2 regions of the Sinorhizobium chiapasense genome follow, and region 1 is predicted to be linked to the other one. Evidence: riboswitches for the same ligand, from Rfam matches in the RefSeq annotation. Region 1 holds a riboswitch; the other holds the start of a gene.
What was found. Region 1 has a riboswitch for S-adenosylmethionine ahead of RB548_RS00770 (O-succinylhomoserine sulfhydrylase). Riboswitches for the same ligand answer to the same signal wherever they lie in the genome.
Positions count from the first base shown of each region.

Region 1 (15,492 bases):
CAGGGCCGCTCGCTTTCCGGCCCGAAGGCACCAGACAAGAATGCGGATCCGATCATCGTCCACCCGGACGTGCGCCGTACGCTGATGACGATCAAGGCCTTCAACGAGGGCGGCCGCGCCTTCACGCTCTGGACGGCGCTGAAATCCGATATCGCCCACCGCTCCGACAGCGAAGAGGACCGCCAGGCGGCCGACGACATTCTCGGCCTGATGACCCCGATCCTCAAAGGCGTTTTGACCGACAAGGGGTTCGACCACACGGTCATGGCGCAGCAAGTCTTCGGCGGTCACGGCTATATCGAAGAGCACGGTATGAGCCAGTACGTGCGCGATGCCCGCATCGCCATGATCTACGAGGGTGCCAACGGCATCCAGGCACTCGACCTCGTCGGCCGCAAGCTGGCGATGAACGGCGGCCGCGCTGTCATGGCGCTCTTCAAGGAAATCGGCGATTTCTGCGAGGAAAACCGCAACGACGAGAAGCTGTCGGGCTATACGAAGGCGCTCAAGAAAGGCCTGAACGATCTTCAGGCGGCGACCATGTGGTTCATGCAGAACGCCATGGCGAAACCCGACAATGCCGGCGCCGGCTCGACCGACTACATGCATCTCTTCGGCCTGGTCGTGCTCGGCTACATGTGGGCGAGGATCGCGAAGACGGCGGAGGAGAAGCTCGCCGCTGGAGAAACCGAACGCACGGACTATTTGAGGAGCAAGTTGATCACGGCCAGGTTCTTCATGGAGCGCATCATGCCGGAAACGGCGCTGCGGAAGGCCCGCATCGAAACCGGCGCCGACACGCTGATGGCGCTGGACGCGGCGGCGTTCTGATTTCACACTCGGAGCGGGATGAGGAAAGCGCGAGGCGGCTTCGGCAAGCATCCCGCTCCAATGCATCAAGCGCGGCTCGAAGCGATGCCGCCCAAAGGGAGATCGAGAGATGACGAAAGTCTTCGTTTACGACCACGTGCGCACACCGCGCGGCCGTGGCAAGAAGGACGGATCGCTGCACGAGGTGCCGTCCGTCCGCCTCGCGGCCAAGATGCTGGAGGCGGTGCGCGACCGTAATGGCCTCGACACGTCGACCGTCGACGACATCATCATGGGCTGTGTCGATCCGGTGATGGATGCAGGCTCGGTCATCCCCAAGGCGGCCGCCTTCGAGGCCGGCTATTCGACGCGCGCGCCGGGCATGCAAATCTCGCGGTTCTGCGCATCCGGCCTCGATGCCGTCAACTTCGGCGCCGCGAAGATCGCCCAAGGGGCGGACGACATCGTCATCGCAGGCGGCGTCGAATCCATGTCGCGCGTCGGTCTCGGCATGTCCGGCGGCTCCTGGTTCATGGACCCCTCCGTCAACCTGCCGGCCTATTTCATGCCGCAGGGCGTCTCGGCCGATCTCATCGCCACGAAATACGGCTTCTCGCGCGATGACGTCGACGCCTATGCGGTCGAAAGCCAGAAGCGTGCAGCCAGTGCCTGGGAAAAGGGCTACTTCAAGAACTCGGTCGTGCCGGTCAAGGACCAGAACGGCCTGACTATTCTCGACCGTGACGAGCACATGCGCCCGACCACCGACATGCAGGCGCTCGCATCGCTCAACCCCTCCTTCCAGATGCCCGGCGAGATGGGCGGCTTCGAGGCCGTCGCCATCCAGGCGCATCCGGAAATCGAGCGGATCAACTACGTCCACCACGCCGGCAACTCCTCCGGCATCGTCGACGGCGCGGCCGCCGTTCTTCTCGGCTCCAAGGCCGGCGGCGAATCCATGGGACTGAAGCCGCGCGCCCGCATCCGCGCCTTCGCCAATATCGGCTCCGACCCGGCGCTGATGCTCACAGGTCCGGTGGACGTCACCGAAAAGCTCCTGAAGCGTGCCGACATGAAGCTTTCCGATATCGATCTCTTCGAGCTGAACGAGGCTTTTGCCGCCGTCGTCCTGCGCTACATGCAGGCCTTCGACATCCCGCATGACCAGATCAACGTCAACGGTGGCGCGATCGCCATGGGCCATCCGCTCGGAGCTACCGGCGCAATGATCCTCGGTACCGTTCTGGACGAACTGGAGCGCCGCGACCTCAACACCGCGCTCGTCACGCTTTGCATCGGCGCCGGCATGGGCACCGCCACCATTATCGAACGCGTCTGATCCGATCCGGGAGAGAGAAAATGTCTTACACGAACTTCAAGATCGAAACCGACGCCGACGGCATCGCGCTCGTCACCTGGGACATGCCTGAGAAGTCGATGAACGTCTTTACCCAGGAGGTGATGGAGGAACTCAACGCGATCGTCGACCAGACGACCGCCGACACGGCCGTCAAAGGCGTCGTCTTCACTTCTGGCAAGTCGTCCTTCTCCGGCGGCGCCGATCTCTCGATGATCAAGTCGATGTTCACCTTCCAGGCGGAGGAAAAGAAGAAAGACCCGGCCAACGCCGCGCAAAAGCTCTTCGACCTCGTCGGTCGCATGACAGGCCTCTTCCGCAAGCTCGAAACCTCAGGCAAGCCGTGGGTCTCGGCGATCAACGGCACCTGCATGGGCGGTGCCTTCGAGCTGTCGCTTGCCTGCCACGGCCGTGTCGCCTCGAATTCCAAGGCGGTGAAGATCGCCCTGCCGGAAGTCAAGGTCGGCATCTTCCCTGGCGCCGGCGGCACCCAGCGCGTGCCGCGCCTCACCAACGCGCAGGACGCATTGCAGATGATGACGACCGGTTCGTCGCTGACGGCGGCACGTGCCAAGGCGATGGGGCTTGTGCACGAAGTCGTCGATCCGGACAAGCTGATCGACGCCGCCAAGGCGATGATCAAGAACGGCCTGAAGCCGGTACAGCCCTGGGACGAAAAGGGCTTCAAAGTGCCGGGCGGCGGCATCTGGACGCCGGCTTCGGCCCAACTCTGGCCCGCCGCCTCCGGCATTCTTCGGCGAGAAACCTATGGCAACTATCCAGGTGCAATCGCCATCCTGAAATGCGTCTACGAAGGCCTGCAAGTGCCGTTCGACACAGCTCTCAAGATCGAGCAGCGCTATTTCACCGAGATCCTGCAGACGACCGAAGCCTTCTCGATGATCCGCTCGCTGTTCGTCTCGATGCAGGAACTCGGCAAGGGCGCGCGCCGCCCCGCCGGCGTGCCGAAGTCCGAATTCAAAAAGGTCGGCGTTGTCGGCGCCGGCTTCATGGGTGCCTCGATCGCCTACGTCACCGCTGCCGCCGGCATCCCCGTTACGCTGATCGACCGCGACATGGAAACGGCCGAAAAGGGCAAGGCGCATTCGGAAGGGCTGGTGAAGGAATCGATTGGTAAGGGCCGGCTGACCAAAGAAGAGGGCGAAGCGCTGCTTGCCCGCATCACGCCTTCGGCCGACTTTGGCGACCTCAAGGATGCGAGCCTCGTCGTCGAGGCGGTCTTCGAGGACCGGCAGGTCAAGAAGGATGTGATCGAGAAGATCGAAGCGGTGATTGCCGAGGACGCAATCTTCGCCTCCAACACCTCGACGCTGCCGATCACCGGCCTTGCCAAGAATTCGAAGCGGCCGGAACAATTCATCGGCATCCACTTCTTCTCGCCGGTCGAGAAGATGATGCTGACCGAAGTGATCCTCGGTAGGGAGACAGGCGACAAGGCGCTCGCGACCGCACTCGATTATGTCGCCGCGATCAAGAAGACGCCGATCGTCGTCAACGACACCCGCGGGTTCTACGTCAACCGCTGCGTCTTCCGCTATATCCACGAAGCCTACGACATGCTGATCGAAGGCGTGCCGCCGGCAATGATCGAGAACGCCGCCAAGATGGCCGGCATGCCGGTCGGTCCGCTGTCGCTCAACGACGAAGTGGCGATCGACCTCAGCCAGAAGATCCTGAAGGCCACCGTCGCCGATCTCGGTGACAAGGCCGTCGATCCGCGGCATATGGCGCTGATCAACAAGATGGTCGACGAACTCGATCGCCGCGGCCGCAAGAACGGCAAGGGCTTCTACGAATATCCAGCGAAACCCGCCAAGAAATATCTCTGGCCGGAGCTGAAAACGCTCTATCCGCAGCAGAGTGCCGACAAGATCGACGTCGAGGTTCTGAAACGGCGCTTCCTCGCAACCATCGCGCTGGAAGCCGCCCGCACCATCGAGGAAGGCATCGTCACCGACCCGCGCGAGGCCGATGTCGGCTCCATCCTCGGCTTCGGCTTCGCGCCCTATACCGGTGGCACGCTGTCCTACATCGACGGCATGGGTGTGAAAGCCTTCGTCAAGCTCTGCGAGAAGCTCGCCAAGAACTATGGAGCCCACTTCAAGCCGACGCCGCTGCTAAAGGAGATGGCGGAAAAGGGCGAGACTTTCTACGGACGCTTCGATCCCTATGGAGAGGCGAAGAAGGCGGCGTAAACCGCCTACCCTACGAAACCGAGGGCCGTGTCTGATGATGCGGCCCTTTTCTTTTATACTGAGGTTATCGCGAGTCACGCCGCGGCCGATTCGGTGTGGGCGATTTCATTCTCTGGATAATCCCTCCCAATCGCCATTCATCCTATTGAAATTGCTATCATATTCTACACTTGACAAAATGATGCTGTGTGAGAGCATCCATTTGCAACCATGGAGAGTAGTATGGCCGAGAAAAATCGCTATCCCCAAATTCCAAGTACTGTTTGGTGGGGTGTTAGAGCAATTCTCAAAAGGACGCCAACGGCTACTATTGATGAGCGCTTGTTGGGCGCTCAACTTGACGTTCAAGAAGCAGCCGCTCGCGCGTACGTCGCAGAATTGAAAGCTGTGGGAATCCTCACTGATGATGGGAAGGCAACGTCCACGGCCCAGAAGTGGCGAATGGACGATACTTACGGCGAAGCCGCTCAAGAACTAGTCGCCGCGAACTATCCCGAAGGTTTGCTTCACCTCGCTCCAGTTGAAGAAGGAGACAGGCAAAAGATAGTAAATTGGTTTCTCCGCGAAGGCTTAGGTCAAGGCGCAGCCGGAAACAAAACGGCAACGTACTTGCTGATCGGTAGCCCTAGTCCAAATGAGGCACCATCGCGGGCAAACGGCCGATCACCAAAGGAGAATGGCGACAAGTCCAGCAAGGTGAACCAGCGAGGCAATGCCTCACCACCGAAACGCAGTGCCGCGGGCGGGGCTACGCGGTCCTCCGGAAGTGAACCAGAAGGCTTTGCGCGAGCATCGGCAAAAGCACAGGAAGCGTTTCCTTTGAATGTTAACGTACAGATTCACATCAGTGCTGATGCCGGCTCTGAGCAAATAGAGTCGATCTTCGCCGCTATGAGGCGTTATCTGTATGACATACCGAATAATTGAAGGCATACGGCGATTTCAGGAGCATTTACTTGAGTTGGGATTGGCCCGAGCCGTTTTGGCGGTTCCAGCTCCAAGGATGCTTGGGGTATCATCGCCGACAGCGGAAGATTCTGAGCCAGCAAGTGTGTTCACACGAGTCATCGTGGAGCCCGAAATAGAGCGCGTCTCACGCGATCTTTTTGTTTCTGGGCATTACTCTGTTGCTGTGCAGGAGGCCTACAAGGCGGTTGACAAGTTCATCGCCGAAAGAGTGGGCTCGCGCTCGGTAACCGGCACTCAATTGATGGAGTCCGTGTTCAGTCCAAGCTCACCAAAGCTGTACTGGACAGAACGCAGCACTCAATCTGAGGTCGATGAACAAAAGGGTTATCAGCGTCTTTATGCAGGCGCGATGCTAGGTATAAGAAATCCGGTGACGCACGAGTTTAATTGGGTTGACGAACCTGAGATGGCTTTGGAGCTAATTGTCTTTGCACAGCACCTGCTCCGCAAAGCCAAATCTGCGAAAATGGAGGCTATTCAGAAAGAGAACGTGACCGGCGGAGCCAATGGTTGACCAAGATCAAGTTCTCGGTCTAGCGACTGGATTAGAGCGTGATCATAGCCAACAGCCAGAACACCGTCCATGCAGCCGCTCAAGTTCGCGCTCGCCATCCTCCTGCTCCTGGCAACGCCCGGGCCAACCAACACGCTGCTGTGGCTTTCCGGTGCGGCGGTCGGAGTGCGGCGGTCGGCTCCGCTGCTTCTTGGCGAGCTCGGCGGTTATCTGACGGTGATCGTACCGGTCGCGGCGCTGGCCGCGCCGTTCATGTCCGCCCACCCGGAGATCGGCCTTATCGTCAAGCTCGTCGCCGCCTGCTGGGTCCTCTTTATGGCTTATGCGCTCTGGGCTCCAATAGGCGAGGCTGCGGTGCGGCCGATCACGCTCGGGCAGGTGCTCATCACCACCGTGCTCAATCCAAAGGGGCTGATCATCGCGCTGGCGATCATGCCGCAGGCGGGGCTGGTAGCGATGCTGCCCTGGCTTGCCGCATTCGCCGCGCTGGTGGTGAGTGCCGGCTCGCTCTGGATCATCGCCGGCACCTTCGTTGCGCGGCTGCCAAGGCAGCCGATCGGTCCGCGGCTACCCCGCCGCATCGCTGCCGCCTGCCTCGTTGTGTTCTCCGTCGGCATGGCCGGCAGCGCTCTGGCATCGATGCTGTAAGGCTATTCGACAAATCGCGCCGCGATGTCAGGCCGCTTCGGCCGCTTCACCAAGTTCAGCGGCGAGACGCCCAATCAACTGCTCCCAGCCTTCCCGGCGATATTCGACCTTATCCAGCCCGTCGAGGAAGGTCGCCTGTTCGGTAAAGATGACGTGGGTACCCTTGCCTTCGGGCAGCAGGTCGACGGTGGCGATCGAGGCAGAAATCCGCCGATCATCCTTCGCCATGGTGTAAGCCGAGACGATCCGCCTGTTCTCGACGATGTCGAGATAGACGGTCTCGTTGAAATAGAAGGTCTTGCCGTCCTGGCTGAAACGGCCGCTTTCGCGCCCGCCGACGCGGAAGTCGTGCCGGTATTCCGCGACCGGCCAATTGTCGCCCTTGACGAACCATCGGTCATTCGTTGCAGGATCGGCAAAGGCGTGAAAAACCCGCTCGGGCGATGCCTTGAAGATACGTTCTATGGTGAAACTTGTGTGCTCTGCGGATGGATTTGCCATGGTCTTTCTCCTCTTCAATGGCCGCGCCCGGCAGTTCTCACCGGGAACTTTCGAGACCGACGTCATCGCCGGCAATCCCGCGACTGCATCGCTCGGCGGCAATCTGATATCGAAATGAAAGCAGTTGCAGATTAACTCCACTGATGCGATAATGCAAGCAGTTAGTCCGATGTGGAAAGGTGCAAACGGCCCGGCCAGCATCCCGCATCTCAACTTGCCAGAATCGTTCACGTTCATGATCTTGGGCTCAGTCGCAAAATCATCGTGATCTACAGGGACCAGCATGACAGACGACCATCGCTCCGGTTGCCCGATCAATCTCTCGCTCGAAGTCTTCGGTGACAAATGGAGTCTGCTGATCATCCGAGACATGATTTTCGGCGGCAAACGGCATTTCCGCGAACTTCTTCGCTCGCAGGAGGGCATCTCCTCCAACATTCTCGCCGATCGGCTGAAGACGCTGGTGGAAATGGGTATGCTGACGAAGAGGGATGATCCCAGCCACAAGCAGAAGGCGATCTACAGCCTCACCGAGATGACGATCGCATTGGTGCCGATCATGGCGCATCTCGGGGCCTGGGGCCGCCGTTATCTGCCGGTCAGCGAAGAGCTGAGCATCCGCGCGCAGCTGATGGAGGAAGGCGGCCCGGAACTCTGGGAGCGGTTCATGGACGAACTGCGGGTCGAACATCTCGGCGCCGCGCCTGCGGTTCCGGACGGACCCACGGTGCGGCAGACGCTGCAGGCGGCCTATGATCAGGTCATGGCAAGGAAGGCAAAGGAGCAGGAGCTCGCCTGACCGCAGCCACTGCATGTTTCCTTAAATCGTAGCCGAAAGTCCTACGGCGTCCTTTGCGCGTCTGATCAGACGCGCGGCGCTGTTGCCGACAAAGGACTATTTTCCTTCGCATTCTTTACGGCCATTGCCTGCTTCGCTAATGTAGACGGAAGGCAGAAGGAATGGCGTCCCTCGCCCTTCCGGAGTGGATCGAATGCTCTCACACGACAGCATCTGGCGCGCCATCGACGCGCTGGCCGAGCGCCATCGGCTGTCGCCGTCCGGCCTGGCGCGTCGCGCTGGTCTCGATCCGACATCCTTCAACAAGTCGAAGCGCCAATCCGCCGACGGTCGCGACCGCTGGCCCTCGACGGAATCGATCTCGAAGATCCTGGAGGCAACCGGTTCGTCCGTCGACCAGTTCATGGCCCTCATCCGCCCGGCAACGAGAAAGAGCGTGCCGGCGGACGAGCGGGAGCAATCGGCGGACATCCCACTCATTGGCTTTGCCCAGGCCGGCGCCGGCGGCTTCTTCGACGACGGCGGCTTCCCCGCCGGTCAAGGCTGGGACGTGGTCGACTTTCCTGCAGCGCTTGAGCGCCACTCTGGCATCTACGCCCTGGAAGTCCAGGGCGACAGCATGCTGCCGCTTTATCGCCACGGCGATGTTCTGATTGTCGATCCGACCGCGCAGGTGCGGCGCGGCGACCGCGTCGTCGTCAAGACCTGCGAGGGCGAGGTGATGGCGAAAGTATTGTCGCGGCAGACACCGCGCGGCATCGACCTCTTGTCGCTCAACCCGGATCACCCGAACCGCAATTTCGAAATGTCAGACGTGGAGTGGATCGCCCGGATCATCTGGGCCAGCCAGTAGGATATCTTTCCTGATGCGGCAGCAGTCGTTCACAATCGCTGGCGGGCTTTTCGCCCTGCTGCTTTACGCCGGCATCCTCTGGGCCGGTGTCGCCGCAATCCGCGACCCGGAAAGTGCCGGACCGGATTTTCCCCTCGAAACGCCGGACGTGGCAACGATCGAAGCGCCGGACCCGCCGGCAGAGGTGCCCGCCGACCCACAACCTCCAGCAGTCCCCGAGCAGAAGGCCAGTACCGGAAAGGTCGACCGACTGCCGGCACGGACAATCGAGCCGCAGCTTTTCGCCCTGCCGGAGGACGGCATCGCGCAGCCGCTCGAGCGTGTTGCACCACGCCCGCCGCTCTCCGAACCAAAAGAAAAGCCGGCAGCAACCACGATTGTCTTCCAGCGTCCGGTCGCGCTTGCCGCCGGATTGATCCGCTCGGGCGACACGACCGTCCAGCTCGAGGATATCGAACCGGAAAACGCCGAGAAAACCTGCGAGGGCAGCGGCCGCAGCTGGCCCTGCGGCATGGTCGCGCGTACCGCCTTTCGTAACTTCCTGAGGGCGCGCGCGCTCGTCTGCGATCAGCCCGAAGAGAATTCCGAGAAAACCGTTACGACAGCCTGCAAGGTCGGGAACGAAAACCCAGCGGAATGGCTCGTCAGCAACGGTTGGGCGACACCACTGCCTGGCAGCCCCCTTGAAGCCAAGGCGGAAGCCGCCCGAAGCGCAAAGCTTGGCTTCTACGGCGACGACCCGCGCGATCTGAGCCGCGCGCCGCTCATCATCGATGAACCACCGGTGGCGACAATACCGGAGGACACGGCACCAGACTTGTAAGCCCAACCCGAAATTCCTAACTGCCCCTCAGTCACAGGAGTCCGGTCAAATGCCGCCAAGCCTCAGCCAGCACGAAGCCTTCGTCTATGTCATGGTGATGATGTCCGCTGTCGATCGGAACATGACCGATGACGAATTTGCCCGCATCGGTGAGCTCGTCCGGTTTCTGCCCGGCTTTGACGGTTTTGATGAGAACAGGCTGATCGACATTGGCCGCGAGTGCTCGGCCCAGCTTGCTGCGCCGGAGGGCCTAGACGTCATTCTTGAAATGATCCGCGAAGCCTTGCCGCAACGGCTTTATGACACGGCGTATGCACTCGCCGTGGAGCTTGCTGCCGCCGATCAGCGTATTCGCAACGAGGAAATCCGGCTCTTGCAATTGCTGCGCGACCGGCTGGGCCTCGACAAACTGACCTGCGCTGGCATCGAACGCGGCGCGATCGCGCGCTTCAGGAAATAGATTCCCTAACCCAGAATCGCCGGAGGCGCGGGCCGGCTCCCCGCTGTTCCGGGCGACTGGAGCGCATCGACGAGGTCTAAACGGATGCTGTTTTACGGTGTTGCGGAACCGCTTTGGCGCCTCATCGCCTTTGCCACTGCCTTCGCCCTCCTCGCGCTGCTCGAACTCTCTCATCCGCGCCTGGAACGACCGGAGCTCGTGAAAGCGTTGAAGGCCCGTCGCTGGGCGACGAACCTTTCGATTCTCGTTCTCTCCTCGGTCTTCCTGCGCATCGTCTTTCCGGCCGCAGCCACGGGCGTTGCGCTCTGGGCCGACGCCCACCGATACGGGGCGCTGCCCGCACTGGGCGTCCCAGCGCTGCTTTCCGGCCTAATCGCCTTCGTCGTGCTGGATTTTGCCGTCTGGCTGGAGCACGTTGCCTCCCATAAGCTGCCGATCCTTTGGCGTATCCATCGCGTCCATCATGCCGATCCGGGGGTTGATCTGACGACGGCACTCCGCTTCCATCCTTTGGAAATTCTTCTCTCGATGGTGTGGAAGGCGGCGATCATTGTTTTACTCGGCGCCCCTGCCCTGTCCGTGCTGCTCTTCGAAATCGTCCTCAACGCCGGCGCCATGTTCAACCACGCCAATCTGCGCCTACAGCCCAAGATCGAGCGGCGGCTGCGGTGTTTCATCGTCACGCCAGACATGCATCGCATCCACCACTCCGTCGAGGGGATCGAGACGGATTCCAACTACGGCTTCAACCTTTCAATCTGGGACCGGCTGTTCTCCACCTATGTGGCACAACCGGCAAGCGGCGACGATGCCATCGAGACGGGCCTCAAGGCCTATGGGCGCGACGCGCCGATCAAGCTCGCCTGGTCGCTGATGCTGCCTTTCCGGCGTGGCTAGAGCGGTGAACGCACAAAGGACGCTCTAGCACTTTGATTCTAGAGCATCTTATCCGCTTTCAGCGATTCCACTTGAAAGCGGGATGCTCTAGGAGCGCTGGCTCCGCTTCGATCAATAAATGCCGTTCGGGAAGTAGCGCAGATAGATCTCCTCGAGCCTGCCGCTGCGCGACAGCGCCAGCAAGGCGTGATCGATCGCCTGGGTCAATGCCGGCTCGGCCTTGCGGTTCATGATCGTCAAACCTTCCCCTAGGTAGTGTTGCGAGAAATAAGCGCCATTGAGCAAGGCACAACATCCTCCGGCGACACTGGCCGAAACCCAGAACGAGAGCTGCATGCCGTCGGAGAAGACGGCCGCAACCGAACCCTGCCGCAAAGCCGAAAGCATCGCCTCCCGGTCTGGAAAGGCCTTGGGCTCGATTTTCGGGAAAAAGGCCTTGAGCATGGCCTCGTGCGTCGTGCCGGACACGACGCCGACGGGCTTGCCTTCGAGCTCAGCCGCGTTAGCCACGGCATCTTCTGCCTTCGTGTTGACAGCGAAACGAGCCGGCAACTGCATGAAAGCCCTGGAGAAGGCGAAACGCTGGCGCAGTTCCGGGCGAACTGCGATACCCGCGACGACGGCCTCCCCCTGGCCTTGTTCGAGCGCCGGGATCAGTTCCGCATAGGTCACCGCCTGAATCTGGCATTTGTCCTCGATCTCAAGCTCGCGGCAGATTTCGCGGGCGAGGTCGACGTGGAAACCCGAAAGCTTGCCCGATTGGTCGATGAAATTGAACGGCGGAAAATCGACCGTCGTCAAAAAGCGAAGCCGTGCAAGTCCGGTCAGGTCCGGCCGGGCGATGCGTTCGCGGGCGTCGAAGAGAAGCGGCAGATCCCGCGGTTGCGCAAGCACCGGATCGGCGACGAGGAAGGCGCAGAGCGCAAGGATTCCGCAAATACGTAGACTCAGAGCACGCGTCATTACGATCCGATACTTGGAGCCGCGGCCTGGAACACGCGGATTCGGTTTGGTTTTCCAAAGATTATCGAGATGTTGCCCGACTGGCTACAGGAACCTCGATCGCACGAGCCATCCCGGAGTTCCATCATATCGTTGGACGAGACAAGAAAAATGGAGCGGGTGATCGGGATCGAACCGACGACATCAAGCTTGGGAAGCTGGCGTTCTACCACTGAACTACACCCGCGACAGAAGCGGAAATTTCCTCAACAACCGCGATCTGTCAAGCGACTAGATCATTTCATTCCGTCATTGAACAGCGAAATGATCCAGTTCCTTGAAGCTACGCGATTCCGGACGGAAAACCGTTACACACTTTTCCTGGAATTGCTCGGGGCTCACTCGGCGCGAAAATGCTTGGAAAGCTTCAGGCCTTGGGCCTGATAGTTCGAGCCAAGGTCGAGGCCATAGAGACCTTCCGGCCGCTCCATCATGTGCTCGTAGACGAGGCGGCCGACGATCTGCCCGTGCTCCAGGATAAACGGCACTTCGTGGCTGCGGACCTCCAGCACCGCCCGACTGCCGCTGCCGCCGGCCAAGGCGTGCCCGAAGCCCGGATCGAAGAAGCCGGCATAGTGGACGCGGAACTCGCCGACCAGAGGATCAAAGGGTGTCATTTCGGCCGCGTAGAGCGGCGGAACATGCACCGCCTCGCGCGAGACGAGGATGTAGAACTCGTCCGGATCGAGGATCAGATCGTCGCGGCCGCGGCTGTAGAGCGGCTCCCAGAAATCGAAGATCGGATGCTCCGCCTTCTTGTCGACATCCACGACCGAGGTATGGTGCTTGCCGCGGTAGCCGATGAGGCCGTCCGGACCGGTGCCCTTGAGATCGATCGAAAGCGCAATGCCGCCGCCGGTGACGTTGGGCCGCTCGCTTGCGACGAGCACGTCGCTTTCGTGCAGCGCCAGAAGCTCCTGTTCGGAGAGCATCGACTGACCAACGCGGAAACGGATCTGCGACAGGCGTGAACCGCGCCTGACGACGATCGGAAAGGTGCGCGGGCTGATTTCCAGATAGAGCGGGCCGCTGTAGCCGGCGGGGATCTTGTCGAACTCCTGCGCCCTGTCGGTGATGACGCGCGTGAAGATATCGAGGCGTCCGGTCGAACTCTTCGGATTGGCGGAAGCCGACATGTTTTCCGGCAGTGCGAGGCTCTCCATCAGCGGCACGATATAGACGCAGCCCGTTTCCAGCACCGCCCCGACCGTGAGATCAATGACATGCAGTTTCAGGCGGTCGAGCTTGTCGGCAACAAGATGGGCCGGGCCGGGCATGAAGCTCGCCCGGACGCGAAACGCCTTGGCGCCGAGGCGCAGGTCGAGGCTCGCCGGCTGGATCTGGTCATCATCCAGCGGTCTCTCGCTTTTCAAGCGCCCCGTGGCAAACAGCGCGGCAATTGCGCGGTCGGCCAAAATCCCTGTCTCGCGAGCCATTCCGAACCTCATTCCAGTTGCCAGACAAAACCAAACTCCGGGAATTGACGCAAGCGCGCCCAGGCAGTATTGGAGCTTTATCCCGTGGTGATTTGGCCGGTCGGCTTGCAGCCACGTTAAACAAGTAGCTAAAATGGCCGGGTGTCAAACCGGCCCGTTTTCGCGGCCGGTTTTTTTGTTTGAAAGTGATTGTCGCATGAGCAAGACCTGGCGCCCGGCAACCCAACTCGTCCATGGCGGAACGCTCCGTTCGCAATACGGCGAAACCTCCGAAGCGATCTTTCTGACACAGGGCTTCGTCTACGAAACGTCCGAAGCTGCGGAAGCCCGCTTCAAGGGCGAGACCGACGGCTTCATCTATGCGCGCTACGGCAGTCCGACCAACGACATGTTCGAAAAGCGCATGTGCATGCTTGAAGGAGCCGAAGACGCCCGCGCCACCGCCTCCGGCATGGCGGCCGTTGCCTCGGCGATCCTCTGCCAGGTGAAGGCGGGCGATCACATCGTCGCCGCCCGCGCGCTTTTCGGTTCGTGCCGCTGGGTCGTGGAGACCCTCGCGCCCAAATACGGTGTCGAATGTACGCTCGTCGACGGCCGCGATCTCGCAAACTGGGAGAAGGCGGTTCGCCCGAACACCAAGGTCTTCTTCCTGGAGAGCCCGACCAACCCGACGCTCGAAGTGATCGACATCGCCGGCGTCGCCAAGCTCGCCGATCAGATCGGCGCCAAACTGGTCGTCGACAATGTGTTCGCGACCCCCCTCTTCCAGAAGCCGCTCGAACTCGGCGCGCATGTCGTCGTCTACTCCGCCACCAAGCACATCGACGGCCAGGGCCGCTGCCTCGGCGGCGTCGTGCTTTCCAACAAGGAATGGATCGACGAAAACCTCCACGATTATTTCCGCCATACCGGCCCGGCCATGTCGCCGTTCAACGCCTGGACATTGCTCAAGGGCATCGAGACGCTGCCGCTGCGGGTCAAACAGCAGACGGAAAGCGCCCGGCTCATCGCCGATTTCCTCGCCGAGCAACCGCAGGTCGGCCGCGTCATCTATCCCGGCCGCAAGGACCATCCGCAGGCTGACATCATTGCGAAGCAGATGACCGGCGGCTCGACGCTGGTCGCCTTCGAACTCAAGGGCGGCAAGGAAGCGGCGTTCGCGCTTCAGAACGCATTGGAAATCGTCCGGATCTCCAACAACCTCGGCGATTCCAAGAGCCTGATCACCCATCCGGCCACGACAACGCACAAGAACCTGACGGAGGAAGCTCGCGCCGAACTCGGCATTTCCGCCGGCACCGTGCGCTTCTCCGCCGGCATCGAGGACAGCGAGGATCTGATCGAGGATTTCGCTCGCGCGTTGAAGAGCGTGACGGCCTGATCAACCCGCTGCTTCAACTGACGCCGCCCGTCATTACGCGGGCGGTTTCTTTATCGCGGCTCCAGGAAGCTGAGGCGGGCAAGAACGATCCGCGATACGGCCGTGTAGAGGCAGACGACCGCGAACACCGCCGCGAGAGGTGGGAACCACGCGGGAAACAGGCAGAAGGCTAGGAAAACAATGATGGTCTCGGTCGCCTCGGCGAGCCCGGTCGTGAAATAGAGCGACTTTGCTCCACGCACGCTGGTCGTCATTGCGCGCTTCTCGGCCATAATGGCATAGGCGAGAAAGCTCGATCCGTTGACATAGAAGGAGAAAAGCAGAAAGGCGCCGGCAAGGCCGTTTGCAGATGGATCCGCGACGATGAAGGCGAGCGGGACTGCGCCATAGAAGGCGAAGTCGAGGACGATATCGAGAAACCCGCCGAAATCCGTGCGGCGGCTGGCGCGCGCCACGGCCCCGTCGAGACCGTCACACAACCGGCTGAGCAGGATCATGACGGCGCCGGCGAGATAGAACCGATATGCGATGAGGCCCGCGGCCGCCAGTCCGAGGCCAAGACCGACAATCGTGATCGTGTCAGCCCTTACGCCGCGCCTGACGAGAGCGACGCCCAACCGGTCAAGAAGCGGATCGAGCCGCCTGCGCACCGCACCGTCGAGCATGGATCTCGGCTCCGTCTAATTTGAATGGGACTCATGCAATCTTGCTGTTATTCTTGCCGAAACCATATTGCAGTAGAATACCCGAATAAATTTGGCATAAGGTGTTGCACATGTATCGTGCCCTGACTCGCGACATCGAAGTCACGGTGGAACCGTACTAT
Region 1 is NZ_CP133148.1:163,740-179,231, reverse strand. It holds gene RB548_RS00845 (acyl-CoA dehydrogenase C-terminal domain-containing protein) at 1-831, shown strand, start outside; gene RB548_RS00840 (acetyl-CoA C-acetyltransferase) at 941-2,149, shown strand; gene RB548_RS00835 (3-hydroxyacyl-CoA dehydrogenase NAD-binding domain-containing protein) at 2,170-4,383, shown strand; gene RB548_RS00830 (hypothetical protein) at 4,606-5,310, shown strand; gene RB548_RS00825 (TIGR02391 family protein) at 5,453-5,866, shown strand; gene RB548_RS00820 (LysE family translocator) at 5,936-6,514, shown strand; gene RB548_RS00815 (SRPBCC family protein) at 6,542-7,015, opposite strand; gene RB548_RS00810 (winged helix-turn-helix transcriptional regulator) at 7,299-7,814, shown strand; gene RB548_RS00805 (S24 family peptidase) at 8,008-8,667, shown strand; gene RB548_RS00800 (thermonuclease family protein) at 8,681-9,490, shown strand; gene RB548_RS00795 (tellurite resistance TerB family protein) at 9,540-9,950, shown strand; gene RB548_RS00790 (sterol desaturase family protein) at 10,035-10,847, shown strand; gene RB548_RS00785 (transporter substrate-binding domain-containing protein) at 10,959-11,810, opposite strand; tRNA gene RB548_RS00780 (tRNA-Gly) at 11,962-12,036, opposite strand; gene RB548_RS00775 (2'-deoxycytidine 5'-triphosphate deaminase) at 12,188-13,285, opposite strand; SAM riboswitch at 13,360-13,438, shown strand; gene RB548_RS00770 (O-succinylhomoserine sulfhydrylase) at 13,482-14,666, shown strand; gene RB548_RS00765 (CDP-alcohol phosphatidyltransferase family protein) at 14,717-15,331, opposite strand; gene apaG (Co2+/Mg2+ efflux protein ApaG) at 15,442-15,492, shown strand, end outside.

Region 2 (15,492 bases), 810 kb from region 1:
CCACCGCCTGGTCATAGGGATCGTCGGAATCGGCGAGGTTGGAGGTGCCGGCCGGTCCGCCGCCGTCCTCGTCCTCGCCATCGTCCTCGGTGATCGCATCGAGATATTGCGGCACGCCCTGGGTCTTCAGGTAAGCGACCACCTCCTCCACTTCCGTGTCGGAAACGAAGGGGCCGTGCACGCGCTGGATGCGCCCGCCGCCAGCCATGTAGAGCATGTCGCCCATGCCGAGCAGTTGTTCGGCGCCCTGCTCGCCGAGGATCGTACGGCTGTCGATCTTCGAGGTGACCTGGAAGGAGATACGCGTCGGGAAGTTGGCCTTGATCGTGCCGGTGATGACGTCGACCGACGGACGCTGGGTCGCCATGATGACGTGGATGCCGGCCGCGCGCGCCATCTGGGCGAGGCGCTGGACGGCGCCCTCGATGTCCTTGCCCGCGACCATCATCAGGTCCGCCATCTCGTCGATGATCACGACGATATAGGGCAGCGGCGTAAGGTCGAACTCCTCCGTCTCGTACATCGCTTCGCCCGTCTGGCGATCGAATCCGGTCTGAACCGTACGGGTAATCGCTTCGCCTTTGGCGAGCGCCTGCTCGACGCGGGTGTTGAAGCCGTCGATGTTGCGCACACCGATCTTCGACATCTTCTTGTAGCGCTCTTCCATCTCGCGGACGGTCCATTTCAGCGCGACGACGGCTTTCTTCGGGTCGGTGACGACCGGCGAGAGCAGATGCGGGATGCCGTCATAGACGGAGAGTTCCAGCATCTTCGGGTCGATCATGATGAGGCGGCACTGATCGGGCCTGAGGCGATACAGCAGCGACAGGATCATCGTGTTGATCGCCACCGACTTGCCCGAACCGGTGGTGCCGGCGACAAGCAGATGCGGCATCTTGGCGAGATCGGCGATGACTGGCTCGCCGCCGATCGTCTTGCCGAGCGCCATGGCGAGCCTCGTCTTGGTCGTCTCGAAGTCGCGCGAGCCGATCAGTTCGCGCAGATAGACCGTTTCGCGCCGCTGGTTCGGCAGCTCGATACCGATGGCGTTACGGCCCGGCACGACCGCGACGCGGGCGGCGATCGCGCTCATCGAACGGGCGATGTCGTCGGCAAGGCCGATGACCCGGGAGGATTTTATGCCCGGCGCCGGCTCCAGTTCGTAAAGCGTAACCACGGGGCCAGGGCGGACATGGATGATCTCGCCCTTGACGCCGAAGTCCTCCAGCACGCCTTCAAGCATGCGGGCGTTCTGTTCGAGTGCATCGGACGAGAGCGAGGGATCGCGGGCAATGTTCTTCGGCTCGGCGAGGAAGTGCATCGGCGGCAGGGTGAAGTCGCCGTCATCTTCGACAAACGAGCGCTGCGCCTCGCGTTCGACGCGCTGGCCCGATTTGGGGCGCGGCGCCGGCGACGCGACGCGCGATCCGGGCGTGGCGAGCCCCGGCCTTGGTGGGGCAGCTCTTGGCGCCCAGTCGCCGGCAATATCATCGTCGTCGTCCGGCAGGATGCCCGCCGGGCGGCGCGGCTCGTCGAGATCGAAGGGCGGATCGTCGTCGCCGTCGGCCATGATCGGCGGCGGCGCGACGACGCGGCGTTCGGCGCGGTCGAGGGAAGGCTCGACACGGTCGGCCAGCGGCTTCGGCCGCACGGGTTCGTTCAGCGTGCCGAACTCATCATTGTTGAAATCGTAGGGTTCGTCGTACTGGCGTTTGGCGTTTCGCGTGCCGCTCATGCCGAAGGCGCGGCGCACACGGGCCTCCAGCGTGAAGCGCATATGGGCGAGCGAGCCCATGAACAGCGTGAAGGGCCCTCCCGCATCCTCGTCCTCGAGCTCCTCGCCGATGGTGCGGGCCTTGCTCGGCACGACTTCCTCGGCCAGCTCTTCTTCCTGCTCCTCGCTGACGCCGATGAGGCCGGCGCTGTAGATCAGGCACCAGGCAGCCGGGACGGCGAAAAGGCAGGCGAGAACGGTCGCGAAGGTGCCGGTCGGGAAGGCACCGGTGAAAAGGGCGGGGAAGCGCAGGATCATGTCGCCGAAAACACCGCCGAGACCGTTCGGAAGCGGCCAGGTAATCGGCGCCGGAACGCAGCTCAGCGCCGCGCCCGCGAGTGCGGAGCCGACGAACCAGAGGCCGAGACGTTTGAAGACCTTGTCGAACGGCTTGCCGCCGATGAGGACAAGTGCCCAGGCGACCGCGGGAAGCAATGCGACGACGCTCGCCAGCCCGAAGAACTGCATGAAGATGTCGGCGAAGGCCGCACCGGCATAGCCGAGCACGTTGGTCGGCTCGTTCGAGGTTGCGTAGGAGAAGCTCGGATCGGACACGTTCCAAGTCGACAGCGCGGCGACGGCAAGCGCCAAAGCGCCGAACAGGGCAAAACCTGCCAGCGACGTGATCTGGCGCCAAACGAAGGTGGCCAGCACGAACCGGTTGGAACGGCTGTCAAGCGTTGCGGGATTGCTTCTGCTCATGTTGCCTGTTGCCCGTGTCGATCCTTCGGAGCGTCGCGCGTTCATGGGTAGACCATGGGGACGTCCCAGTAGCTTGATTCCGGAGCATCTCGCCCAAGTTCGAACGCTGTGCGTGCGAGCGGGATGCCTCGGGCACATTGCGTGCCATGGAATCAACCTACGCGGAGTAGGGTTAATGCGACATTAACCATGAGCGTGTGCCGCCAAAATTGAGCAATTCCAGGAAAAGTGTGTAACGGTTTTCCGTCCGCAATTGCGTAGGCTCAAGGAACGAGCACGGCCGGCGCTGTCGGACAAAAAAGGCCCGGATCTTTGAGGATCCGGGCCAGCGGCGGTCCGCAATAACCAGACGGACCGCGACGGGACTGTCGGCGGCGCCGCTTTCCCGGCGCCGCAATTCATTAGCTCGCGTGGTAGGCGGCTTCGCCATGCGAGGAGAGGTCGAGACCCTCACGCTCCGCTTCGACCGAGACGCGCAGGCCAACAATCGCATCGACCACCTTGTAGAGGATGGCCGAGCCGATACCGGACCAGACGACGGTGACGAGGACGCCCTTGAGCTGCGCCCAGACCTGCGTTGCCGTGCCGGCATAGCCAGCGGCGAAATCGGCGGTCGAATAGTCGACGATGCCTGCGCCGCCGAGCGCCGGGTTGACGAGGATGCCGGTTCCGATCGCGCCGAGGATGCCGCCGACGCCGTGGATGCCGAACACGTCGAGGCTGTCGTCATAGTTGAACTTGTTCTTCACCACGTCGACGAAGAAGTAGCAGACCGGAGAGACGACGAGGCCGAGCACGATCGCGCCCATCGGGCCGGCGAAACCGGCAGCCGGCGTGACGGCGACGAGGCCGGCGACGGCACCCGATGCGCCGCCGAGCATGGAGGCCTTGCCGCGAACGAGCGTTTCAACCACGGCCCAGGAGATGATTGCGGCGGCTGTTGCGAGGAAGGTGTTGATCATGGCGAGCGCCGCATAGGCGTTGGCTTCCAGGTTGGAGCCGGCATTGAAGCCGAACCAGCCGACCCAAAGCAGCGAGGCGCCGACCATGGTGAGCGTCATCGAATGCGGAGCCATGATCTCCTTCTTGTAGCCCGTGCGCTTGCCGAGCAGGATCGCGCCGACGAGACCCGCAATACCGGCATTGATGTGGACGACGGTGCCGCCGGCAAAATCGATGGCGCCGAAGGAGAAGATCAGGCCGGTCGGGGCCGTATAGGCGCTCGGACCGCCCCAGAACCAGACCATGTGGGCGATCGGGAAGTAGACGAAGGTGACCCAGAGGACAACAAACAGGACGACGGCCGAGAAGCGGATGCGCTCGGCGAAAGCGCCGACGATCAGCGCCGGCGTGATGCAGGCGAAGGTCATCTGGAACACCACGAAGACGTATTCAGGAATGAACACGCCCTTCGAGAAGCTTTCCGCGAGCGTCGTCGTGTCGACGCCGGCAAGGAACATCTTCGAGAAGCCGCCGACGTAGGAGTTGAGCGAGCCGCCATCGGTGAAGGCCAGCGAATAGCCGTAGGTCACCCAGATGATCATGACGACGGCGGTGATCATCAGAACCTGCATCAGGACCGAGAGCATGTTCTTGGCGCGCACGAGACCGCCGTAGAAGAGCGCCAGGCCCGGAACGGTCATCAGCAGCACGAGAATGGTCGACAGCAGCATCCAGGTGGTGTCGCCCTTGTCCGGAACAGGGGTTGCCGCAGCGGCCTCGACGGCGGCAGGAGCCGCCTCCTGGGCGAAGGCGATGACCGGCGCAAAGAGGGCGGCAGCGGTTGCACCCACGCGTCCGAGAGAGGTGGAAAGTTTGAACGATGACATGTGAGAAATGCTCCCTGAACGGCGTGGTTTACAACGCTTCTGAATCGGTTTCGCCGGTGCGGATGCGCACGGCATGGTCGATCGCATAGACAAAGATCTTGCCGTCTCCGATCTGGCCGGTCTTGGCAGCAGAGGCGATCGCGTCGACGGCCTTGTCGACGATCTCCGACGGCACGGCGATCTCGACTTTGAGCTTCGGCAGGAAGCTCACGGCGTATTCGGTGCCGCGGTAAATTTCGGTGTGCCCCTTCTGGCGGCCGTAGCCCTTCACTTCGGTTACGGTCAGCCCCTGGATGCCAACTTGAGTGAGGGCTTCACGAACCTCATCGAGCTTGAACGGCTTGATAATGGCCATCACAATTTTCATCTGGTTTCCCATCCTATTCCGCCTCCGCCGGAGGCCGTTCTCCCTGCTGCTTAAGCGCGCGAAGCGCCGGGCAACCGAAAAGACACATTCAAGGGGCGTGCCAGATTCGATGCGATGGCTTAAGTCTTTGAAAAAATGCACAAAAAAGACATTCCGTGGAGATTGCTCCACGGAATGCTAAAAAATCACCAGATCTTCAGCGTAAAAAATAGGCAGAAAATAAAAATTGCCCAATTGTTATTCAGTTGCCTTTTTGCGGATCAATCCTTCCTGCGCCACCGAGGCAATCAGCACGCCTGATCGGTCGAACAGGCTGCCGCGGGTCATGCCGCGGGCACCATGCGCACTCGGGCTGTCCTGGGTGTAAAGCAGCCAATCATCCATCTTCGAGGGGCGGTGGAACCACATTGCATGGTCGAGACTGGCGACCTGCAGGTTGCGGTCGAAGACCGAAGTGCCGTGGGCATAGAGGGAGGTGTCGAGCAGGGTCATGTCCGAGAGATAAGCAAGTACGGCCGCCTGCAGATGGCGCTCGTCCGGCACCGTGCCGACGGCTTTCACCCATACGTCCTGCGTCGGCTGCAGTTTGTCGCGCGAGAAGTAGTGCTCCAGCGATACTGGACGGATCTCGATCGGCCGCGGCCGTTCCCAGTACCTGCGAATTGCCTCGGGCGCGTGGACGAGGAACTTTTCCCTGAGTTCCCGCTCGCCGGGCAATGTTTCGGGCATCGCCACCTTCGGCATCTCGAACTGATGCTCGAAACCGTCCTCGTCGTATTGGAAGGAAGCCGACATGGAGAAGATCGCCTTGCCGTGCTGGATCGCTACGACCCGCCGGGTGGCAAAGCTCGAACCGTCGCGGATACGATCGACCTCGTAGATGATCGGCACCGACGGATCGCCCGGCCGCATGAAATAGGCGTGCAGCGAGTGCACATAACGACCCTCGTCGACGGTGCGTTGTGCCGCCACCAGCGCCTGGCCGATCACCTGTCCGCCGAAGACCCGTTGCCAGCCGACCTGGGGGCTTAAGCCGCGAAACAGGTTTTCCTCCAGTTTCTCGAGGTCGAGTATCGCAAGGAGCGCATCCATGGGCGTGGCAGTTTCGGCGGGGCGCGACATCTTTCGGCGGTCTCCTTCACAGCGCCGCGCGTCCTTTCAGACGCGCAAAGGCCGCTGTAACACTTTGAGTTGCTGCATGTCTCCTCAAATCGCCTCCGATTTAAGGAGACATGCAGCAGTAGGAACAGCGATGGCATTGATCTATATAGCCATAGGACAATGCTCAAGGGCGATGGGGCTCAAGCGCGATTGGCCTCAAGTGCGACGGGAGAAGCGGATGATCGATGTGTTGATTGCCGGAGGCGGCTATGTCGGCCTGTCGCTTGCCGTGTCGCTGAAGAAGGCGGCGCCCCATCTCGACGTCACGGTCGTCGACGGCGCGCCGGAAGGCGCCTGGAAGAAGGACGAGCGGGCGTCCGCCGTCGCTTCGGCTGCCGAGCGGATGCTCGATGTCCTCGGTGTCTGGGATGCGATTGCGCCCGAAGCCGAACCGATCCTCAGGATGGTGATCACCGATTCGAAGGCGGTCGATCCCGTCCGCCCTGTCTTTCTTACCTTCGAGGGCGACGGTGGCGAAGGGCGCCCCTTCGCCCATATGGTGCCGAACACGGCGATGGTCGGCGCGCTGCGCGCCGCCTGTAAGGACCTTGGCGTTTCCATCCGGCAATCGACGATGGTCGAGAGCTTCAAGAGCGGCGAGCACGCGGTGGCGATGACGCTTGCCGGCGGCGAAACGATCGAGGCGCGGCTTCTGGTCGCCTGCGACGGCGTTCGCTCGAAGCTGCGCGAGGCGGCCGGCATCAAGGTGGTGGAGTTCGATTACGGCCAGTCGGGGATCGTCACGACGGTCGAGCACGAACGCCCGCACGAGGGCACGGCCGAGGAGCATTTCCTGCCCGCCGGCCCCTTTGCCACGCTGCCGCTGAAAAACAACCGTTCCTCGCTCGTCTGGACCGAGAGCACGTTCGATGCCGAACGCCTCGTCAAGGCCGACGACTTCCTCTTCGAGGAAGAGCTTGAGCGCCGTTTTGGCCATAAGCTCGGCCACCTCAAGGTCGTCGGCGGCCGCAGGGCGTTTCCGCTCGGGCTGACGCTTGCCCGGGAGTTCGTAGCACCCCGCTTCGCGCTTGCGGGCGATGCCGCTCACGGCATTCACCCGATCTCCGGCCAAGGGCTCAATCTCGGCTTCAAGGACGTGGCGGCGCTCGCCGAAACGATCGTCGAGGCGGACCGCCTCGGCCTCGACATAGGGTCGCTCGCGGTTCTTGAGCGTTACCAGATCTGGCGGCGTTTCGACACCTTCCGGATGGGCGTGACGACGGATGTCCTGAACCGGCTGTTTTCCAACGACATCACGCCGATCAGGATCGCCCGCGATGTCGGCCTCGGTATCGTCGATCGCCTTCCGTCGCTCAAGAACTTCTTCATCCGCCAGGCGGCCGGGGTGGCCGGCGAGGGGGACCCGCGCCTGCTTGCGGGCCAGCCGATCTGAAGGGGAGTGGGGGCTTTTCGCGTGCTGCGCCCCTCATCCGCCTGCCGGCACCTTCTCCCCCAAAGCGGGGCGAAGGAGACTCGCAGCACGCGCTCAGTCCCCTCGCCCCGCTTGCGGGGAGAGGGTTAGGGTGAGGGGCAAGTTGCCCAGCCGCCAAAGATTGCTTACTGCTCCGACAGCTTCATGTCCGGGTGATAGTCCTTGCCTGCCACCTCTTTCACCACCGCCTGGCCGCACTGCATGTGCTGGGTATCGGCATTGAAGGCATAGGTCGGTGGGCCGTGCAGCATCCATCCCTGGTTCAACGCCGCCGTTACCTTGTGGCAGAAGGTGGCGTCGTCGGGGCCGGTGAGGAAGCGGTAGAGTTTCAAGGTCTTGCCTTTCGTCTTTCGATCATGTCCGCCTTGGCGGCCAGTTTCAGGGCTTGGTCGAGATGCAGCCGCTCGACCATCCGGCCATGGAGATTGATCACGCCCTTCTCGGCGTTTTCCGGAAGATCGAACGCCGCGATGATCGCGCGTGCCTCCTCGATCGCCGCCTGATCGAGGCCGAAGTGTTCGTTCGCCGGGCCGATCTGCGCCGGATGAATGAGCATCTTGCCGTCATAGCCCATGTCGCGCCCCTGGCGGCATTCGGCCTCAAAACCCTCGGCGTCGCGGAAATCGTTGAAGACCGCATCGATGACATCAAGCCCGCTGCCGCGCGCGGCGAGCAGGATCTGCATCAGCCAGGGCACGAGATAGGCACGGCCGGGATGCACGGGAACGCCCGTCTCCTTCCTGAGATCGTTCAGCCCGACGACGAAGCAATCGAGCCTGCCGCCGAAGGTACGGCCGGTCTCGGCGGTTGCAGCGACATTGATGAGGCCGCGCGGCGTCTCGATCATCGCCCAGAGCCTGAGGCTTTCAGGTGCGTCGTTTTCGGCCAGCCAATCGACAGCCGTCTGGACGTCTGCCGGACTCTCGACCTTCGGCAAAAGGATGGCGTCGGGATTGGCGGCGAGTGCGGCGGTGAGGTCCATCTGCCCGAAGCCGGATCCCAGCGCATTGACGCGAATGACCACTTCACAGTCGGGCCTGTTCTTCGAAAGATGCCGGACAAGTGCTTCGCGCGCTTCGCCCTTATGCTCGGGAGCGACAGCGTCCTCCAGGTCGAAGATCACGGCGTCCGCGGCAAGCTGCCGCACCTTCGCCAAGGCGCGGGCATTGTCGGCCGGAACGCAAAGCACGGAGCGGCGCAGGCGAGCGGGATGATGGTCGATCGCAGTTGTCATGGAACCGTTGTGCCCGCCTTTCGATTGTTACGCAAGAAGTGCGACTACAGCGCCGCGCGTCCAATCGGACGCGTCAAGGTCGCTGTAGCGGGGCCGCCCTCTTGCAAGAGGCGCATCGAGCTCCCACATCGCATCTTAGAAAGGTTGACGATCATGCAAAGCATCCGCTCTGTTCTCCTGACGGCCGCCGCCATCACCATCGCGCTGGCAGCGCTCGTCTTCACCGCCTCGCTTGCCGTGGCTCTGGCCGGCATCGCGGCCGTTGTTGCGGTCGGCAGCGCCATCGCCGCAAGGCTCAATGGCAAGCCCGCACATGCGCGTGCCCGGGTGAACCCGACCGGGGATAGACGCGAAATGCGGATCTGGAACGACGGACGCGGCACCATCATCGATCTGTGACATGCAGCAATTCAAAGTGCTGCAGCGGCCTTTGCGCGCCTGATCAGACGCGCGGCGCTGCAGATTTTCCTTCAATTCAGCGCAAAACTGATCTAAACGCTCTTCAACGTTTCCGCTGAAATCGAAGGCCAAAGTCATGGAAAAGTTCGTCAAGCTCACCGGCGTCGCTGCACCCTTGCCCGTCGTCAACATCGACACGGACATGATCATTCCGAAGGACTACCTGAAGACGATCAAGCGCACCGGCCTTGGCAAGGGACTTTTCGCCGAAGCCCGCTATAACGAGGACGGCACGCCGAATCCGGACTTCGTGCTCAATAAGCCGGCCTATCAGAACGCCAAGATCCTCGTTGCCGGCGACAATTTCGGCTGCGGCTCCTCGCGCGAGCATGCGCCCTGGGCGCTTCTCGATTTCGGCATCCGCTGCGTCATTTCGACCTCGTTCGCCGACATCTTCTACAACAACTGTTTCAAGAACGGCATTTTGCCGATCGTCGTCAGCCAGGCCGACCTCGACAAGCTGATGGACGACGCCAACCGCGGTTCGAACGCTGTGCTTTCGATTGATCTGGAAGCACAGGAAATCACCGGTCCGGACGGCGGCTCGGTCAAGTTCGAGGTCGATGCGTTCAAGCGCCACTGCCTCCTGAACGGCCTCGACGATATCGGCCTGACGCTGGAGAGGGCGAGCGCCATCGACAGCTTCGAGCAGAAAAACGCCGCATCGCGCCCCTGGGCCTGAGTGCCAGCGCCCATGACGTTGAAGCTCATCTCTTCCGGCTCCCCTTTCGAGAAGACGGCAGGTTATTCGCGTGCCGTCGCCAAGGGGGACTGGTGCTTCGTCTCCGGCACGACCGGTTATGACTATGCCACCATGACCATGCCGGAGACGGTGGAGGAACAGGCGCGCAACTGCCTGAAGACGATCGAGGGCGCCTTGAAGGAGGCCGGCTTCTCGCTTTCGGATGTCGTTCGCAACCATTACTACGTCACCGACGCCAGCTTTGCCGACCGGGTCTTTCCGATCTTCGGCGAAATGTTCGGCGAGATCCGCCCGGCGGCAACGATGATCGTCTGCGATCTCATCCGCCCGGAAATGCTGATCGAGATCGAGGTTACGGCATTTCGCGGGTGAAGGCTGTCCTCTCGACTCGGCGTACGGCATGTTTCCTTGAATCGTAGCCGATTTAACGACAAAAACATGCAGCAACTCAAAAGCGCTACAGCGACCGTCGCGCGTCTGATCAGACGCGCGACGCTGGAGAGATCGAAGAAAAGCCCATGCAGTTCGAAGGCACGGCCGACTATATCGCCGACAAGGACCTGATGATCGCCGTCAACGCGGCAATCCGGCTGGAGCGTCCACTTCTCGTCAAGGGCGAGCCCGGCACCGGCAAGACCGAGCTTGCACGCCAGATCGCCGCCGCCCTCGGTCTCGACCTCATCGAGTGGAACGTCAAGTCGACGACCAAGGCGCAGCAAGGGCTCTATGAATATGACGCCGTCTCGCGGTTGCGCGACAGCCAGCTTGGCGATCTCCGCGTCAATGACGTGAAGAACTACATCCGCAAGGGCAAACTCTGGCAGGCTTTCGAGGCGGCGCAAAAAACCGTGCTCCTGATCGACGAGATCGACAAGGCGGACATCGAGTTCCCGAACGACCTCCTCCAGGAACTCGATCGGATGGAATTCCACGTCTACGAGACCGGCGAAACGATCCACGCGCGGCACCGGCCGATCGTCATCATCACCTCCAACAACGAGAAGGAACTGCCGGACGCCTTTTTGCGCCGCTGCTTCTTCCATTACATCCGCTTCCCCGATGCCGAGACGCTCGCCCGCATCGTCGAAGTGCACTATCCGGGCATCCGCAGGACGCTGCTTTCGGCGGCGCTCACCGCCTTCTACGGCATTCGCGAGGTGCCGGGGCTGAAGAAGAAACCCTCGACCTCCGAGGCGCTCGACTGGATCAGGCTGCTGGTCGCCGACGAGATCGATCCGGCGGATCTGCGCGCCGACCCGAAATCGATGCTGCCGAAGCTGCACGGGGCGCTCCTGAAGAACGAGCAGGACGTCCACCTCTTTGAGCGCCTCGCCTTCATGGCACGACGCGACGGCTGAGGGACCCTTCAGACCGCTTTTAAGGTGGCAATTGCCCTCACCTAGCCCTCTCCCCGCGGGCGGGGAGAGGGAATTGAGAGGGCTCCGCGAGTCTCCTTCGCCCCGCTTGCGGGGAGAAGGTGGCCGGCAGGCCGGATGAGGGGCCGCAACGACTTCGGATGGGAATGGAGCGGCTTAATCCGGATGATGCGCCAAATATCGCCGAAGGCCCCGCGGCCCGCAGCCTTATGAATCGTTTTTCGTTGACCGCGCGGCCTGCCGCGCGCTATCACTCAGCCTGTGGTGATTTGGCCGGCCGGCTTGCAGCCACGTTAAAGAAATCGCTAAAGGGCCGAGGAAAAGTGGATTTCCAAGGACCGGTCGCGATCATCTCGCCGCCGGTTTTTTTGTACTGATCGAGTGGACCCGATGCCCATCAAGATACCCGATACGCTGCCCGCCTTCGAAACCCTCGTGCATGAGGGTGTGCGGGTGATGACCGAGACCGTGGCGATCCGTCAGGACATCCGCCCGCTTCAGATCGGGCTCCTGAACCTCATGCCGAACAAGATCAAGACCGAGATCCAGATGGCGCGGCTCATCGGCGCGACGCCGCTGCAGGTCGAACTATCGCTGGTGAGGCTCGGCGGTCACCGGGCGAAGAACACCTCCGAGGATCACCTGCTCGCCTTCTACGAGACCTGGGATGAGGTGAAGGGCCGCAAGTTCGACGGCTTCATCATCACCGGCGCGCCGGTCGAGACGCTCGAATACGAGGACGTCACCTATTGGGACGAACTGAAGCGCATCTTCGACTGGACGGCGACGAATGTGCATTCGACGCTGAACGTCTGCTGGGGCGCGATGGCGGCGATCTACCATTTCCACGGCGTTCCGAAACACCCGCTCAAGGAAAAGGCCTTCGGCGTCTACCGCCACCAGAACCTGAAACCGTCCTCTGTCTATCTGAACGGTTTTTCCGACGATTTTGCCGTCCCGGTTTCGCGCTGGACCGAGGTGCGCCGCGCCGACATCGACCGCGTGCCGGAGCTCGAAGTCCTGATGGAATCGAAGGAAATGGGCGTCTGCCTGGTGCACGAAAAGAAGGGCAAACGGCTCTACATGTTCAACCACGTGGAGTATGATTCGACCTCCTTGTCGGACGAGTATTTCCGCGACGTGGATGCCGGGGTGCCGATCAAGCTTCCGCACGACTATTTCCCGCACAATGACGCGGACCTGCCGCCGCAGAACCGCTGGCGCAGCCATGCGCATCTCTTCTTCGGCAACTGGATCAACGAGATGTACCAGACGACGCCCTACGAGCTCGAAAAGATCGGCACGGGAGATCATTGAGCCTCGATGTTCATCCCGTTCTTTCTCGAATTGAAGGCGGCGAAAGTCCCGGTGACGCTCCGGGAATTCCTGTCGCTCATCGAGGGAATGAAGACGGGAATCGCGACCTTCGACGTCGAGGCCTTCTATTTCCTCGCCCGTGCGGCGCTGGTGAAGGACGAGCGCCACATCGATCGGTTCGACAGGGTGTTTCGGCATTGTTTTGCGGGACTGGAGGCGGTTTCCCCATCGGAAGCATTTGGCGAAGCAATCATTCCCGAGGAGTGGCTGAAAAAACTTGCCGAGAAATACCTGACCGAGGAGGAGAAGAAGCTCGTCGAGGCGCTGGGCGGCTTCGACAAGCTGATGGAAACGCTGCGCCAGCGGCTTGCGGAGCAGGCCGGTCGTCATCAGGGCGGGTCGAAATGGATCGGCACCGCCGGCACCTCGCCCTTCGGCGCCTATGGCTACAATCCGGAAGGCGTGAGGATCGGCCAGGAGGGCTCGCGTCACCGGCGCGCGGTCAAGGTCTGGGACCGGCGCGAATTCAGGGACTATGACGACACCGTCGAACTCGGCACGCGCAACATCAAGGTGGCGCTGAAGCGGCTCAGGCGCTGGGTGCGCGAGGGCGCTGCCGAGGAGCTCGACCTTTCCGGCACGATCCGCTCCACCGCCGAACATGGCTATCTCGACGTGGTGACGCGGCCGGAGCGGCGCAATGCGGTCAAGCTCTTGATGTTCTTCGACGTCGGCGGATCGATGGACGACCATATCCGCGTCGTGGAAGAACTCTTCTCTGCCGTGCGCAGCGAATTCCGGCACATGGACTATTTCTACTTCCACAATTGCATCTATGAGGGCCTGTGGAAGGACAATCGCCGCCGGCGCGCCGATGTCACCCGCACGGCGGAACTCCTGCGTACCTTCGGCGGCGACTACCGCGCCATCTTCGTCGGCGATGCCTCGATGAGCCCCTATGAGATCAGCCATCCGGGCGGTTCGGTCGAACACTGGAACGACGAGGCGGGGGCGCTCTGGCTGCAGCGGATCACGGCGCATTTCCCGCGCTCGATCTGGCTCAACCCGGTTCCCGAGGAGCATTGGCGTCATACCCAGTCGATCGCCATGATCCGCACGCTCTTCGGCGGCCGGATGTTCCCGCTGACGCTCGCCGGGCTGCAGGCCGCGACGAAGGACCTGTCGCGCTAGATCACGATGATTTTGGGTCGAATCGACCCAAAATCATAAACGTGATCGATTCTAGTAAGTTAGAGCGGGATGCGGGCGGAAAACCGCGCACACTTTTCCTCATCCCGCTCTAAGACCCATGATTGCCCCTCACCCTAACCCTCTCCCGCAAGCGGGGAGAAGGTCGCGGGATGAGGGGCAGCCCCGGACGTAGGCAGCGGAAAAGTATGACTTTGCGGTTGCCGCGCCTCGGGAAATGACGCAGGTTGTCGCCGGCTTAGAGCATCCCGCTTTCAAGTGGAATCACTGAAAGCGGATAGGATGCTCTAGAATCAAAGTGCTAGAACGTCCTTTGTGCGTTCACTTGAACGCACGGCGCTCTAGAGTGGGACGAGGGAGAGATGTGCGGTTTTCCGCCGGCATCCACGTCCGGTCCGGCGAGAGGGAAACTGGATGAACACCGACACGGAAATCTTCGGCCGCCTGCCTTCGGGCGAACCGGTCCATCGTGTGACGCTCAGAGGCGGCGGCCTGACGGCGAAGGTGCTGACCTGGGGCTCGGTCATCCAGGACCTGCGGCTCGAAGGGCACCAGCCGCCCCTGGTCTTGGGCTTCGAGGATTTCGACAGCTACCCTGTGCATTCCTCCTATTTCGGCGCCACGCCCGGCCGCAATGCCAACCGCATCGGCGGCGGGCGCTTCACGCTCGACGGCAAGAGCTATCAACTCGAGCTCAACGAAAAGGGCGTGACCCATCTTCATGGCGGCCGCGACAATGTCGCTAAGCGCAACTGGACGATCGTCGACCTCGCAGAGGATCGCGTGACGCTCAGGATCACCGATCCCGACGGACGGGCCGGCTATCCCGGCAATTGCACCGTCACCTGCACCTACACGCTGAAGCCCGGCGGCGTGCTGAACGTCGCTTACGTATCGCAAGCCGACGCGCCGACGCTCGCCAATGTCTGTCAGCACAGCTACTTCAATCTCGACGGCAGCGATGACGTGTTCGGCCATGACATCATGATCGCCGCCGACCACTACCTTCCGACGGACGAGCAGCAGATCCCGACCGGTGAAATCCGTGCCGTTGCCGGCACCGCCTTCGATCTCAGGGAAATGACCTCGCTGCGGCGGCAGACGGAAGGCGAGAAGATCGCCTACGACCACAATTTCTGTCTCTCGCCGGAGCGGATGGGCAAACATTCCGTGGCGCTGGCGCGCAGCATCAATTCCGGCGTTTCGCTGGAAGTGCTGACGACCGAGCCCGGCATCCAGCTCTATTCCGGCTTCAAGCTCGATGTGCCGGTTCCGGGACTGGAAGGCCGCCGCTACGGCCCCTTCGCGGGCTTCTGCCTCGAAACGCAAATCTGGCCCGACGCGATCAATCACGAAGGCTTCCCGAAGGCGGTGCTCAGGCCGGGCGAAACCCTGCGCCAGGAGACGGACTACGTTTTCATGAAGAGCTGAGTGCAGCAATTCAAAGTGCTACCGCGACCTTACAGCGCCGTGCGTCCTTCAGGACGCACAAAGGACGCTGTAAGTCTTTGATTCTACGCATCGTGCTTTCCGAAAATCGATTCCGATTTTCGGGCCGATGCGCTAGCGCGTCCGAATGGGACGCGCGGAGCTGCGGTGGCCGAAACGGTGACAACTGAACGGCCTGCCGGCTATCCGATCAATATGGTTCCAGTGACAACGGCCAAAAAAGCATTGAAATGAAGTGGTTGGAAGAATGGAGCGGGTGAAGCGATTCGAACGCTCGACCCCAACCTTGGCAAGGTTGTGCTCTACCCCTGAGCTACACCCGCTCATCATCCGCGGTCCGGGGGTAGTCGGTGGACCGTGGGTGCCGCCCCGTCTTGCGGCGACGGGCGCTATATGGCCTAAGCCATTTTCAAATGCAACAGGGAAATGACGCAAACGCGAAGAATTTTTTCGGGACCATCCAGAAAGCCCGGAAATGCC
Region 2 is NZ_CP133148.1:3,691,366-3,706,857, reverse strand. It holds gene RB548_RS17750 (FtsK/SpoIIIE family DNA translocase) at 1-2,476, opposite strand, end outside; gene RB548_RS17745 (ammonium transporter) at 2,878-4,305, opposite strand; gene RB548_RS17740 (P-II family nitrogen regulator) at 4,334-4,684, opposite strand; gene tesB (acyl-CoA thioesterase II) at 4,910-5,794, opposite strand; gene RB548_RS17730 (ubiquinone biosynthesis hydroxylase) at 6,012-7,226, shown strand; gene RB548_RS17725 (DUF1737 domain-containing protein) at 7,391-7,597, opposite strand; gene RB548_RS17720 (HpcH/HpaI aldolase/citrate lyase family protein) at 7,594-8,499, opposite strand; gene RB548_RS17715 (hypothetical protein) at 8,653-8,898, shown strand; gene leuD (3-isopropylmalate dehydratase small subunit) at 9,035-9,640, shown strand; gene RB548_RS17705 (RidA family protein) at 9,653-10,033, shown strand; gene RB548_RS17700 (AAA family ATPase) at 10,180-11,019, shown strand; SAM riboswitch at 11,289-11,366, shown strand; gene metA (homoserine O-acetyltransferase MetA) at 11,428-12,354, shown strand; gene RB548_RS17690 (vWA domain-containing protein) at 12,361-13,545, shown strand; gene RB548_RS17685 (aldose epimerase family protein) at 13,978-14,994, shown strand; tRNA gene RB548_RS17680 (tRNA-Gly) at 15,261-15,335, opposite strand.
Region 2: linked by a shared signal. The riboswitch ahead of metA (homoserine O-acetyltransferase MetA) and the one ahead of RB548_RS00770 (O-succinylhomoserine sulfhydrylase) in region 1 are both predicted to bind S-adenosylmethionine.